Regions from separate parts of the Gellertiella sp. DMC107 genome, predicted to be linked through region 2. Evidence: predicted binding sites of a transcription regulator. Region 2 holds the regulator's gene; the other holds the start of a gene.
The links. The regulator PhoB, encoded in region 2, activates phosphate uptake and scavenging genes when phosphate is short. The targets are predictions, from matches to a motif close to TGTCATNNANCTGTCAT.
Positions count from the first base shown of each region.

Region 1 (7,215 bases), 150 kb from region 2:
TGCGCGGGCGGGGCGGCGTGGTGGAATCGGGCGAACTCGTGATCCGCGAAAGCGGCCCCTCCGGCAAGGAGCACGGGCGCGCGCTGTCCACTTCCCTCTTCAGCCGCTGGGTGCCCAAATGAACGACAGGCGTCACGAACAGGACGGCGGCCCCCGCCGCGTCGGTCAGGTCAAGGAAGTCACCAGCCTTGCCAATCCGATCATCAAGGACATCAAGGCGCTTTCGCTAAAGAAGCATCGCGACGAGAGCCGGACCTTTCTTGCCGAAGGCCTGAAGCTGGTCATCGATGCCCAGGAACTCGGCTGGACCATCCGCACCCTCATCTATTCCAAGGCCGGGCGCGGCAAGCCCGCCGTGGAACAGGCCGCTGCCCGCACCGTCGCCTCCGGCGGGCTGGTGCTGGAAGTCAGCGAAAAGGTGATGGGCTCCATCACCCGGCGGGACAATCCCCAGATGGTGTCCGCCGTTTTCGAGCAGCGCTGGTCGCCCCTGTCGGCCTTCCGTCCGAAAGCCGGCGAAACCTATGTGGCTCTGGATCGCGTGCGTGATCCCGGCAATCTCGGAACCGTCATCCGCACCGCCGATGCGGCCGGCGCATCCGGCATCATCCTGGTGGGCGACACGACCGACCCCTTCTCGCTGGAAACGGTGCGCGCCACCATGGGCTCGCTCTTTGCCGTACCGATCGCCCGCGCGAGCGTTTCCGAATTCCTCGACTGGAAGAAAAGGGCAGGCGCCCGGGTCGTCGCCACCCATCTGGCGGGTGCCGTCGATTATCGGACCATCGATTACAAGACAAAGCCCGTGGTGCTGCTGATGGGCAACGAGCAGTCGGGCCTTCCCGACGAGCTGGCGAAAGAAGCGGATGCGCTCGCCCGCATTCCCCAGCAGGGGCGGGCGGATTCGCTCAATCTGGCCGTTGCCACCGCGGTGATGCTCTTCGAGGCGCGTCGTCACCTGCTGACGCTGGACCAGCGCTGATGCCGGAACGCTTGTCTCCCTTTTCCCGGCCATGGCCGATCCTGCTCCTCGTTCTGGCTGCGATCCTTCTCGATCAGGCCTCCAAGATCCTTGTCGAGCGGATGCTGCCTTTCGAAGCCGGCATGCCGGTGCTGCCCTTCCTGACATTCTTCCGCACCTACAATACGGGCGTTGCCTTTTCCCTGTTTGCCGACGCCCATGGCTGGTTCATCGTGGGTATGCGGCTGTGCATCGTCGTCTTCGTGCTCTGGCTCTGGCGACGCACGCCTGCGGGGCGCATTCTCGCCCATCCCGGCTATGCCCTGATCATTGCGGGCGCCGCCGGCAACCTGATCGACCGTTTCCTGTACGGTCACGTCATCGATTTCATCCTCTTCCATACGGCTGACTGGTATTTCGCCGTCTTCAACCTCGCCGACAGTTTCATCACCATCGGGGCGGGTCTGGTCATCCTCGATGAGCTCCTGCTCAAAAAAAATACGGATGCCTAGAATTTTAGCGTTTTCTTGAAGCGATCGGGAACGGCTCACCGCTAGCTTTGCGGCATGAGCGATCTTGACCAGCTGAAGAAACGTTTGTCTGCGGCCTTCGAGCAACCGGACCGGCATGAGGTCGGCCACGGAACGACCGGTCGGGACCTCCTGCATCTCCTGCCCGACGAGGCGGAGCGCCCCGTGCCATCGCCGGCGGGCGGACCGGACAGCGAGCCGCAGTCGCTGGCTCTCTGGATCGCGGGCGGCGGCCTTCTCGTCTGTGCCCTGTCCCTGTCTTTCGGCGCGCAGCAGAGCAACCTGCTGCTGGCTGGCGGCATGCTGACGCTGGCCGTTGTTTTCGCAGCCTATCATGTGGTCGAGCGCACGCGGCTGGCGCGTGCCCGCCGCGCCGTCGCCGCCGAGCGGCAGGTGCAGGCCGACCGCGACTGGGCGCTGGAAGAGCGGCACGCGCTGATTTCCTCGATCCATGAGAGCTTCGGCGATCTCGCCGTGGTGCGGGATCTCAAGGGCGTGATCCTGGAAACGAATGCCACATTCCGCCAGATGACCGGCCTTGCCGAACCCGCAGGCATGACCTGCGAAGAGGCAGGCTTCCGCTTCGAAGGCGGTTCCCGGCCCGGTCGCTTCGTCGCCCGCATCGAGACGGACGAGGGAGAAAAGATCTTCACCTGGGTCGATGTCCTGATCCGCCAGCCGGAAACCGGAGCGCTGGTGACCGAAAGCGTCGCGCGCGACATTACCGAGGAAACCCGATCCAACAATGCCGCCGACGAGGCCCGCCGGAAGGCGGAGCGGGAAAGCGCCGCCAAGTCGAGACTGCTCGCCACGGTCGCCCATGACATCAGGACCCCGCTGACCGGTCTGCTCGGCATGGCCGATCTTCTGGAGAAGTCGCGGCTCAATCCGGACCAGCGCAATTACGTGGCGGGCCTGCGCCAGTCGGGCCAGGTGCTGACCTATCTGGTCGAGGATCTCCTCGATTTCGCCACCATGGAAGCCGGGCGCTTTGCGCTGCGGGCGGAAACGGAATCGCCCCGCGCCCTCATCGAAGGCATCGTCGAGATGCTGGCTCCGCGCGCCCATTTCAAGGGCTTGGAAATCGCCTCCTTCATTGGCCCGGACGTGCCCGAGACGATCGAGATCGATGCCGGTCGGCTGCGGCAGGTGCTGTTCAACGTGGCCGGCAATGCGGTCAAGTTTACCCGCCGCGGCGGCGTGTCCCTGTCCACCACCGTGAAGGATGCCGACCTTGTCATCGCCGTCAGCGATACGGGCCCGGGCATGACGCCTTCGGAAAAGGAACGCATTTTCGAGGAATTCATCCAGGTCGGCACGGCGCGGGCCCGCGCGGCCGGTGCCGGTCTCGGTCTCGCCATCTCGGCCCGGATCGTGGCAGCCTTCGGCGGCCGCATGAGCGTGGAAAGCACCCGGGGCGTGGGGAGCACCTTCACGATCTCGATCCCGCTGGTCGCGGGCAAGGCCGGAGCCGGCGACGGATCGCGGCTGGGGTCGGTGCGCAACACGGTGGCGCTGGTCCTTGCCCCGAAAGGCCCCGCCGGGGAGGCCATTGCCCGCACGATCGAGGCGCTGGGCGGCCAGTGCCGGTTGTTCCACAGCGGCTTCGACCTTCTTGAAAGCTTGGGACATGGGGAGCTTGGCGGACGGCGGCTCACGGACGTGATCGTCGACCACCGCCTGGAAGACGATTTCATCGGACCGGCGTCCGACCGTGCCGAAGCCCTCGGGCTGAGACGGATCTTCCTCGTCAACCCCGAGCAGCGTCAGGCCCGGATCGCCGGTCCCTACGATGCCTGGCTGATCCGGCCGCTGCGCGAGCAATCCCTGGTCGACGTGCTGAACGGGCGTCTGCGCGGGCTGGAAAAGCGCGGGGCGGTGAATGACAACCGGGCGCTTGGCCTTCTGTCGGATCAACCGCCCGTGACGATCCGCGGCCGCATCTTCCTCGGGGAGGATGACCCGGTGAACGCTCTCCTGATCCGCACCGCCCTGGAAAAGGCCGGCTACAGCGTGCACCATGCCAGCGATTTCGATACGCTGACCGATCTCGTCTCCGGCTCCGACGGATGGCGGCCGGACCTGCTCCTCACCGATCTTGGCATGCCGGGTACGGCAGGCCGCGATACCATCGCCGAACTGCGCGGCAGGCTGGATGCCGCAGGCCACGGCCACGTGCCGGTCCTGGTCATTTCCGGCGAGATGGCTGACGATGTGCGCCAGAGCGCCTTGCAGCGGGGCGCCGAACTTTATCTGACGAAGCCGGTGCCGCCGGCGGACCTCATGGCCGCCGTCGAGAAATCGCTGGCCCGCCATCGCAAGCGGCGCGAGGGATGACTGTGGCACGCCGGCCGGCCAGATCTGTCCCCCCAAACTTCGTCACTGTCCTGTCGCATTGCCATGGTTTAAACTCCCGCTTATTCGCAACCGGGGGAAGTTGATGATGACTGTCGAACAGGCACCGAACGGCCAGTTTGAAGACAGGGAAATATCCCGTGGCCTGCCGCCGGTCTCCGGCGACGATCAGCCCGTTCTCGGCCGTATCGGTTCGCTCGAAACCCGGCTTGCCCGCAACGCCGAGGAAATCGATGCCGCGCAACGCGTGCGCTTTCAGGTGTTCGTCGAGGAAATGAAGGCCAGGCTTTCACCCGAATGCATGGCGCGCCGGCGCGATTTCGACAATCTGGACTTGATCTGCGATCACCTGCTCGTGCTCGACCGTTCGATCGAAGGCGATGTGGAAGACCAGATCGTCGGCACCTATCGCATTCTCCGCCAGGAAATTGCCCTGCGTCGCGGCGGCTTCTATTCGGCGTCGGAATTCGAAATCGACAGCCTGCTGGCCCGCCATCCCGACAAGCAGTTCATGGAACTGGGCCGGTCCTGCGTGCTTCCCGCCTACCGCACCCGGCGCACGGTGGAGCTGCTGTGGCAAGGCAACTGGGCCTACGCCCTGAAACACCGCATGGACGCCATGTTCGGCTGCGCCTCCTTCCCGGGCACCGACCCCGCAGAGCACGCGCTCGCCTTCGGTTTCCTGCACCATCAGGTGCTGGCCACCGGGGAATGGGCGGTCAATGCCCGGCCCGAGCTCTTCGAGCCGCTCGACCGCCACCCCTTCGATCCCGCCGACAGCCGCAAGGCGCTGGCCGCCATGCCGCCGCTGGTGAAGGGCTATCTGCGTCTTGGCGCCATGGTGGGCAATGGCGCGGTGATCGACCGCGCCTTCAACACCACCGACGTGCTGATCGTGCTGCCGATCGACCGCATCTCCGACCGCTACATCAGCCATTACGGTGCCGATGCGGGCCGTTTCTCGGCCTGACCTGACTGTCCTCCCGGAGGCTTAGTCCGCCCGACAAGCATTCTTTTGCCGGGCGGCGGTAGCCTGTGGCCGCTGCAAGGGCAGATCACCGAGCGCCCGAAGATCCATCCGGATAATATCCTTCTGGTGGAAGGGATCTGTGCTCTCAAGGTCGGTACCGGGCCCGTCGGTTTGTTTCAACCAGGCCAGCCATTCCATGGGTAGAAGCATTGTTCCACTCCTTCACGCTCTGTCGTGAAATCAGTTTTTCTCTATCAATGAAGCAATTTCAATTGAGTTTTATGACCTTCGAGTTTAGCTTTTCTATATGCGAAACTTGAACCGGGTTCACCTCAACGGATTGCGGGCACTGGAAGCGGTGGCGCGGCTGGGCTCCCTGCAGGCCGCTGCCGAGGAGCTCGGCGTGTCGACGGGCGCCGTCAGCCAGCAGATCGGCAAGGCGGAGGCGCAACTGGGGATCACGGTTTTCGAGCGCCTGCCGAGGGGACTGGTGCTGACCGCCCGCGCCGAACCGCTCATCGCCCGCCTGACCGAGGGGTTTCGGCATCTCTCCGATGGGGTGCGGCTTGCCGGCTCCCCGGACCCGACGATCCTGACGATTTCCGTGGCGCCGGTCTTCGCCGCGCGCTGGCTGGTTCACCGGCTGGACCGCTTCTCCGCCACCCATCCCGACCTGCATTTGCGGATCGACGCCACCTCGCGGCTGGTTGATCTCAGCGCCACGGACGTGGATCTCGCAATCCGCGTCGGCGAGGGAAAATGGCCGGGCGTGGAAAGCGAGCTTCTGCTGGCGCAGGAAATCTTCCCGGTGATCTCACCGGCCCTGGCTGCGCGCGTGAAGACGCCTGCGGATCTTGCCGCCCTTCCCGTGGTGATCGACGAACGGTCGATGTTCGACTGGAAGAGCTGGTTGCAGGCAGCCGGCGTTCCCGATCTGCCGCTGAAGGTGGGGCATCGCTTGAACGAGGCGTCCCTCTGCCTCGATGCGGTGATGGCAGGGCAGGGGGTGATGCTTGCCTGGCACACGCTGGCCGGCGATGCCATTCGCGAGGGACGGCTGGTTGCGCCCTTCCCCCTGCGGGTCCGAACCGGTCTGGCCCACTATATCGTCACGCCCCGGCGCAGCCGGTTGCGCCCGGCCGCCACGGCCTTCGTCCGCTGGTTAAGGGCGGAGCTGGAGGAGAGCATGGCGGCGCTGAACGCCCACATGCGCTCCCCGTCCGTTCAGGTCCCGGCATTATAGGCGGCAATGGCCGCCATGTTGACGATGTCGCTGTCCTTTGCGCCCATCTGGGTAATCTGCACCGACTTGTCGAGCCCCACGATCAGCGGGCCGATCACGGTGGAGCCGCCCAATTCCTGCAGCATCTTGGTCGAGATGGAGGCGGAGTGGATGGCGGGCATGACCAGCACATTGGCGGTGCCGGAGAGGCGGCAGAAGGGATATTGCTCCATCCGCTCGTGATTGAGGGCGATATCGGCCCCCATTTCCCCGTCATATTCGAAGTCGACGCGCCGGCGGTCGAGGATCTTCACCGCTTCACGCACCCGCTCCGAGCGCTCCCCGGTCGGGTGGCCGAAGGTGGAATAGGCAAGCATGGCGACGCGCGGCTCGTAACCCATGCGGCGCGCCGTGCGGGCGGCTTCCTCGGCGATATCGGCAAGCTCCTCCGCCGTCGGCATGTCATGCACGGCGGTGTCGGCGACGAAGACGGTGCGTCCGCGCGACAGCACCAGTGACACGCCGATGACCCGATGGCCGGGGCGCTGGTCGATGCAGCGGCGGATATCCTCGAAGGCGGTGGAATAGTTTCGGGTCGTGCCCGTCACCATGGCATCCGCATCCCCCAGCGCCACCATGCAGGCGGCAAAGTGGTTGCGGTCCGTCTTCACCAGTCGCTGGCAGTCGCGGTAAAGATAGCCCTTCCGCTGCAGGCGCGAATAGAGATAGTCCGTATAGGCATCCACCCGGTCGGAAATGCGGGCATTCACCACCTCGATGCCCGGGCGGTTGAGATCGATCCCGTGCTTCTCTGCGGTCGCATGCATCGGCTCGTCGCGGCCGAGCAGGATGGCGGTGCCGAGCCCCTGATTGGCATAGGAGATCGCCGCGCGCATGACCTGCTCTTCCTCGGCCTCGGCAAAGACGACGCGCTTCGGATTGGCGCGCACCCGCTCGTAAAGCCGCTGAAGCGTCGAGGCGATGGGGTCGCGCCGGGCCGAAAGATCCCGCGCATAGACATCGAGATCCGGAATGGGCTTGCGGGCAACGCCGCTCTCCATCGCCGCGCGGGCAACCGCGACCGGGATCGCCGAGATCAGCCGGGGATCGAAGGGCACGGGAATGATGTAGCGCGGCCCGAAGCGCGGGCGGTGCCCCTGATAGGCGGCGGCCACGT
Region 1 covers NZ_JBQUZZ010000002.1:418,679-425,893, forward strand. The annotation lists gene ACT54B_RS07440 (class I SAM-dependent methyltransferase) at 1-122, shown strand, start outside; gene ACT54B_RS07445 (TrmH family RNA methyltransferase) at 119-982, shown strand; gene lspA (signal peptidase II) at 982-1,473, shown strand; gene ACT54B_RS07455 (ATP-binding protein) at 1,528-3,828, shown strand; gene olsB (l-ornithine N(alpha)-acyltransferase) at 3,935-4,816, shown strand; gene ACT54B_RS07465 (LysR substrate-binding domain-containing protein) at 5,124-6,059, shown strand; gene ACT54B_RS07470 (NADP-dependent malic enzyme) at 6,041-7,215, opposite strand, start outside.
Region 1: the regulator PhoB is predicted to act here: its motif matches at 3,869-3,885, upstream of olsB (l-ornithine N(alpha)-acyltransferase).

Region 2 (7,215 bases):
ACCGTCGCATATTCGGCGAGCTCCAGCAGGCGGCGATGATCGGTGGTGCGGATCATGATCGCGTCGACATAGCGAGAGAGCACGCGCGCCGTATCGGCAATCGTTTCGGCGCGGCCGAGCTGCATTTCAGTGCCCGAGAGGAACAGCGTCTCGCCGCCGAGCTGACGCATGCCCACATCGAAGGACACGCGGGTCCGGGTCGAAGGCTTTTCAAAGATCATCGCAAGCATCTTGCCGGCGAGCGGCTTGTCGGCCGTGCCGGCCTTGGTCGCGGCCTTTCGAGCCTTGGCGTCTTCGAGAATGTTGCGGAGGTCGGGAGCAGCGACGGTCGACAGATCGATGAAATGCTTCGGGGATGCCATGGAAAGGGGTCCTGTATTCAGATCAGGCGGGCTGGGATGAGGCATTGGCCTGGGCTTCCGCGCGAACGGCGGTGGCCGCCCGTTCGATGCGCGCCAGACCTTCGCGGACTTCGTCCGCGGTGATGGTGAGCGGAGGCAGCAGGCGGATGACGTTCTCGCCGGCGGGCACGCCCAGCAGATGCTCGCTGCGCATGGCGCCAAGCAGTGCGGCCGAAGGTGTCTTGGCCTTGATGCCGAGCATCAGGCCCTGGCCGCGGATTTCTGCAATCACGTCCGGGAAGCGGTCGGCTAGCGAGGCCAACCCTTGGGCAAAGAGCAGCGACATGTCGCGCACATGGTCGAGAAAGCCATCGGCCAGCACGACATCGAGCACGGCGAGACCGACGGCCATGGCGAGCGGATTGCCGCCATAGGTGGAGCCATGCGTGCCAGCGACCATGCCGGAGGCCGCCTCTTCGGTGGCAAGGCAGGCGCCGAGCGGGAAACCGCCGCCGATACCCTTGGCGACCGCCATGATATCCGGGGTGATGCCCGCCCATTCATAGGCGAAGAGCTTGCCCGTGCGGCCCACGCCGCACTGGACCTCGTCGAGGACGAGAAGCAGGCCATGCTCGTCGCAGATATCACGCAGGCCGCGCATGAATTCGACCGTCGCCGGGCGGATGCCGCCCTCACCCTGTACGGGCTCGACGAGGATGGCGCCCGTGGACGGGGTGATCGCAGCCTTGACGGCCTCCAAGTCGCCGAAAGGAACTGGATCGAAGCCCGGTGCCTTCGGGCCGAAGCCCTCGATATATTTCTCGTTGCCGCCGGCGGCGATGGTGGCCGTGGTGCGGCCGTGGAAGGCGCCCTCGAAGGTGATGATGTGGAACTTCTCCGGGTGTCCCTTGGAGAAATGATAGCGGCGGGCGGTCTTGATCGCGCATTCCAGCGCCTCGGCGCCGGAATTGGTGAAGAAGACCTTGTCCGCGAAAGTAACCTTCATGAGGCGTTCGCCGAGCGCCTCCTGGCCGGGTACTTCGTAGAGGTTGGAGAGATGCCAGACCTTGCCGGCCTGCTCCGTCAGGGCCTTGATGAGGTGCGGATGGGCGTGACCCAGCGAATTCACCGCAACGCCGGCTGCAAAATCCAGATATCGCTCGCCGCTTTCCGTGGTCAGCCAGACGCCTTCGCCATGGGTAAAGCGCAGCGGCGTGCGGTTATACGTGTTGTAGAGCGGCGCGGCAGCGGCCATGACCCACCTCGTATCTCAAGAAAAGCAGCTTCGACAGGGACCACGGATGCAGGCCCGGAAAAATCAAAATGCCGCCTTTCGGCGGCGGCGCACTATCCCCATTTCGCACTGCAATGTCAACAAAACCGGTGCATTTCGCCGCGCGTTCCGCCCGAACGACCTGGCGTTACGAGAGGCAGGCGAAGCGAAGCGCGGGCGGGAAGCAAGTTGGGGAAAAGTCGAAAATCGAATCATGATGATTCCAGCGACTCTTGTCACGGAGTCAGCCTCACACTAGGTTAAATCTCAATTACTAGACTGCATGCGGCGGAACTAGTCACGACAATGGTGAGGCGTTTTGGCGCCGGGCAACACCCGGCGCTGGGTGACGGATTCTTTCCATCACAGGCGCGACAGCGGAGAATGTGCATGAACTGGACAGACGAGCGCGTTGAGAAACTCAAGAAGTTGTGGTCCGAAGGCCTGAGCGCCAGCCAGATCGCGGCCCAGCTGGGCGGCGTCAGCCGTAACGCTGTCATCGGCAAAGTGCATCGTCTCAGCCTGCCCGGACGGGCCAAGGCCGGCGGAACCGCACCTGCAACCGCAGCGCGCACGCCCAAGCGGACGACTTCTGCACCGCGCGCGCCGAATTATGCGGCCCGCGCCACGACCCGCACGGTTACCCGTACCCAGGGCGCCACCGTCGTGCGCGAGGAGATCGAGGTCGACACCGTCGAGGAAATGCAGTTCGTACCGGCGAGCAACGTGGTCGTGCCGATCTCGCGCCGCCTCGAACTGACCCAGCTGACCGAACGCACCTGCAAGTGGCCGGTCGGCGATCCGCTGAAGGACGATTTCCACTTCTGCGGCAATGACAGCCCGGACAGCTCCCCCTACTGCAACTACCATCAGAAGCTGGCCTATCAGCCGGTTTCGGACCGCCGCCGCGCCGCGCGCTGAGCGGGTTCGAGGATTGACGAAAAAACCCCGGTTCGCTGAACCGGGGTTTTTTCACGCCTGTCTCCGGCGGGCTTCGTCTCGCATCAGCCCTCGATCGAATAACCGGCGCCACGCACGGTGCGGATCACATCCGACATGCCGGGCAGGTTCACCGCCTTGCGCAGGCGGCCGATATGGACGTCGACGGTGCGTTCGTCCACGTAGATATCGTGACCCCAGACGCCATCGAGCAGCTGCGAGCGGGAGAAGACGCGGGCGGGCGAGGACATCAGGAATTCCAGCAGCTTGAATTCCGTCGGCCCAAGCCGCACCTCGCGGCCCTTGCGATGGACGCGGTGGGTTTCGCGGTCGAGTTCCAGCTCGCCGCAGCGCAGGACGCTGGCGAGAACCTCGGGCTTGGCACGGCGCAGCATCGCCTTGACGCGAGCCATGAGCTCCGGCGTGGAGAAGGGCTTCACCACATAGTCGTCGGCGCCGGTCGAAAGGCCGCGCACGCGCTCGTTCTCCTCGCCGCGCGCGGTCAGCATTATGATCGGCAGGCGCTCGGTTTCGGGGCGCTGGCGCAGCCGGCGGCAGAGCTCGATGCCGGAAACACCCGGCAGCATCCAGTCGAGAATGAGAAGATCAGGCACGCGCTCCTTCAGCCGGGTCTCGGCTTCATCGCCACGCATGATGGCATCCACCTCGAAACCTTCGGATTCGAGATTGTAGCGGAGGAGTTCGGAGATGGCCTCCTCGTCCTCGACAATGGCTACCCTTGGGGTCATGGCATCTATCCTTGCGGGCACTTATTCGGAAACGGCAGAGGTGACGGTGTTGGCAGTATCGTCCTTGGGACGCTCGCCCTCCGGCTGCGCGCCGGTTGCCATGTAGTAGATCGTCTCGGCGATGTTCGTGGCATGGTCGCCGATGCGCTCGATGTTCTTGGCGCAGAAGAGAAGATGGGTGCAGGGGGTGATGTTGCGCGGATCTTCCATCATGTAGGTCAAGAGCTCGCGGAAGATCGAGGTATACATGGCGTCGATTTCCTCGTCGCGCTCGCGGATCGACTTCGCCTTCTCAGCGGAGCGGGTCGTATAGACGTCCAGCACTTCCTTCAGCTGCATCAAGGCGAGCTCGGAAAGGTGCTCGAGGCCGCGGGCGAGCTTTCGCGGCACGCCCTGCGCCTGGACGGCAATCACCCGCTTGGCGGTGTTCTTGCCGAGATCGCCCACGCGCTCCAGATCGGCAGCGATGCGGATCGAGCCCATGATTTCGCGAAGATCGGCCGCCACAGGCTGGCGGCGGGCGATGATGATGACAGCCTTGTCGCCCACTTCCCGTTCCGCGGCATCGAGCACGGCATCGTCGGAAATCACCTTCTGGGCGAGCGCCGTGTCGGAGTTGACCAGCGCCTGGACCGCCTCGGAGACCATCTGTTCGGCCAGACCGCCCATCTCGGAAATGCGGCGCGCCAGAAATTTCAGTTCTTCGTCAAAGGCGGAGTAAATGTGGTTGGAAGCCATAAGCCTGTTCCTTGTTCAGCATTCGGACGGGGACGGAGGCAAGGTGGCCTCAGCCGAAGCGGCCCATGATGTAATCCTGAGTGCGGCTCTCGTCCGGATTGGTGAAGATCTTGTCCGTATCGTTCTCCTCGACGAGGTTGCCGAGGTGGAACATGGCCGTGCGCTGGGAGACGCGCGCGGCCTGCTGCATCGAATGGGTGACGATGACGATGGTGAAGTTGGACCGCAGCTCGTGGATCAATTCCTCGACCTTGGCGGTGGCGATGGGATCGAGCGCCGAGCAGGGCTCGTCCATCAGGATGACTTCCGGCGAAACGGCCACCGCACGGGCAATGCAGAGGCGCTGCTGCTGACCGCCGGAAAGGCCCGTGCCGGCTTCGTGCAGGCGATCCTTCACCTCGTTCCAGAGACCGGCCTTGATCAGGCTCGTCTCGACGATCTGATCGAGATCGGCCTTGTTGCGGGCGAGGCCGTGGATCTTCGGGCCGTAGGCGACATTTTCGTAGATCGACTTCGGGAAGGGATTGGGCTTCTGGAACACCATGCCGACGCGGGCGCGGAGTTCCACCACGTCGATCGACGGATCGTAGATATCCTGGCCATCCAGCGTGATCTGGCCGGTGACCCGGCAATTGTCGATCGTGTCGTTCATGCGGTTCAGCGACCGCAGGAAGGTGGACTTGCCGCAACCGGACGGGCCGATGAGAGCGGTCACCGTCTTTTCGCGGATCGGAAGGCTGACATCGAACAGTGCCTGCTTGGGCCCGTAAAACACGGACACCTTGTTGCCTATCATCTTGTAGACCGGTTCGTTCATCGTCTGGGCCTGTCTGGGTTCGAGAGTGGTTTCTGCCATCATGTTCATGGAACGTTTTTCCTTACCAGCGGCGTTCGAAGCGGCGACGCAGCAGAATGGCGCCGAGATTCATGAGGATGAGGAAGGTGAGAAGCACGATGATCGCGCCCGAGGTGCGCTCGGTGAAGGCGCGTTCGGCTTCGTTGGCCCACATGTAGATCTGCACCGGAAGGGCGGTCGAAGGTTCGAGCGGGGTGGCGGGGAAATCCGCCACGAAGGCCACCATGCCGATCAGCAGCAGCGGTGCAGTTTCACCGAGCGCATGGGCCAGACCGATGATGGTGCCGGTGAGGATGCCGGGCATGGCCAGCGGCAGCACGTGATGGAAGATGGTCTGCATCTTCGAGGCGCCGAGGCCGAGCGCTGCGGCGCGGATCGACGGCGGCACGGCCTTCAGCGAGGCGCGGGTGGCGATGATGATGGTCGGAAGCGTCATCAGCGTCAGCACCAGGCCGCCCACCAGGGCCGCAGAGCGCGGCATGCCGGCAAAATTGATGAAGATCGACAGGCCGAGGAGACCGTAGACGATGGACGGCACCGCCGCGAGATTGTTGATGTTGACCTCGATCAGATCGGTCAGGCGGTTCTTCGGCGCAAATTCCTCAAGATAGATGGACGCGGCAACCCCGATCGGCAGCGACAGGACAAAGACCGTGACCATCATGAAGAACGAGCCCATGGCGGCGACGCCCAGACCGGCGGCTTCCGGACGGGAGGAGGCTCCGTTGGTGAACAGGCCTGTGTTGAATTCCTTGGTCAGATCGCCTGCGTCGCGCAGGGTCTTCATCCATTCGAGCTGCCGGTCCTTGACCTTGCGGCGCGCCTCCGGGACGGTCAGATCGATCTGGCCCTTGTTGGCGCTGTCGATATTGCCTTCCGCCAGCAGCGACACGTTCACGGTCTTGCCCACCAGGGAAGGATCGGCCAGGAGCATGTCCCGCAAATCAATACGCGCGCTGTCGGAGATCATCGAAGCGGCGAGCTTGGCGGACTTGCGGTCGGACGCATCGAAGCCGAGGCGCTTGGCAAGGCTGTGCTTGATCAGCTTGGCAAAATCGCCCTGGGCCAGGATCGCCGGGTTTTCGGCCCGCTTGTTGTCCGGATCGAGATCCTTTTCGGCAAATTCGATCGGGAGCGTGATCGTGGTCTGGACAAAGGCCGTATACCCCTTTGACACCACCGAGAAGATCAGCGCCGCGAGGAAGAAAAGGCCGACGGCCATGGCCACGATGCCGTAGGCGCGGAAACGGCGCTCGGCGGCATAGCGGCGCTTGATGCCGATATCACGGCGCGCGAGCGCGGGCATTCCGTTAAGCGTGACAGCGTCGCTCATTCGTACTGTTCCCGATATTTGCGCACGATGTAGAGCGCATAGATGTTGAGTGCGAGAGTAATGGCGAAAAGCGTGATCCCGAGCGCAAAGGCGACCAGCGTCTGCGGGGAGGTAAACTCCAGGTCACCCGTCAGCTGGTTGACGATCTTGACGGTCACCGTGGTCATGGGCTCGAAGGGGTTCAGGGAAAGGCGGGCGGCGACCCCGGCCGCGAGCACCACGATCATGGTTTCGCCGACGGCCCGCGAGGCGGTCAGCAGGAGGGCGCTGACGATGCCCGGAAGCGCAGCCGGCAGGATGACCCGCTTGATCGTTTCCGAGCGGGTGGCGCCCAGTCCGAGCGAACCATCCCGCAGGGCGCGCGGAACCTGCGTGATGATATCGTCTGAAAGCGACGACACGAAGGGGATCAGCATGATGCCCATGACGATACCCGCCGTCAGAACGCTCTGCGCCTGGATGAAATTGACGTAGTTGCCGGTGACGAGCCCGTTCAGCTCTGCGGAAATGTCCCGCAGGAAGGGGCCGACGGTGACCAGCGCAAAGAAGCCGTAGACGATGGTGGGGATGCCAGCCAGAAGTTCGAGCGCCGGCTTGGCGAGGTTGCGCACCCGGGGTGAGGCATATTCGGCCATGTAGATGGCGGAAAGCAGGCCCACCGGCACGGCGCAGAGCATGGCGAAGAAAGCGATGTAGAGCGTGCCGGCGAGAAGCGGGATGAGACCGAACTGGCCGCCTTCGCCACCGGCACCGGCCGCGGCGAAGCGGGGATCCCACACCGTGCCGAAGAAGAATTCGTGCATCGGCACCATGGCGAAGAAGCGGGTGGCTTCCGACAGCATGGAGACGACGATGCCGACCGTGGTGAGGATGGCAATGGTGGAGCAGAGGGCCAGCGCCACCAGCATCAGCTTTTCGATGTGGTTGCGGGCACGGAAGGCGGGTGCCAGGCGGCGATATCCCAGGAAAGCGCCGAGGGCCGCGAC
Region 2 covers NZ_JBQUZZ010000002.1:572,661-579,875, reverse strand. The annotation lists gene argF (ornithine carbamoyltransferase) at 1-362, opposite strand, end outside; gene ACT54B_RS08285 (acetylornithine transaminase) at 385-1,596, opposite strand; gene ACT54B_RS08280 (GcrA family cell cycle regulator) at 2,005-2,535, shown strand; gene phoB (phosphate regulon transcriptional regulator PhoB) at 2,619-3,302, opposite strand; gene phoU (phosphate signaling complex protein PhoU) at 3,324-4,040, opposite strand; gene pstB (phosphate ABC transporter ATP-binding protein PstB) at 4,090-4,905, opposite strand; gene pstA (phosphate ABC transporter permease PstA) at 4,919-6,229, opposite strand; gene pstC (phosphate ABC transporter permease subunit PstC) at 6,226-7,215, opposite strand, start outside.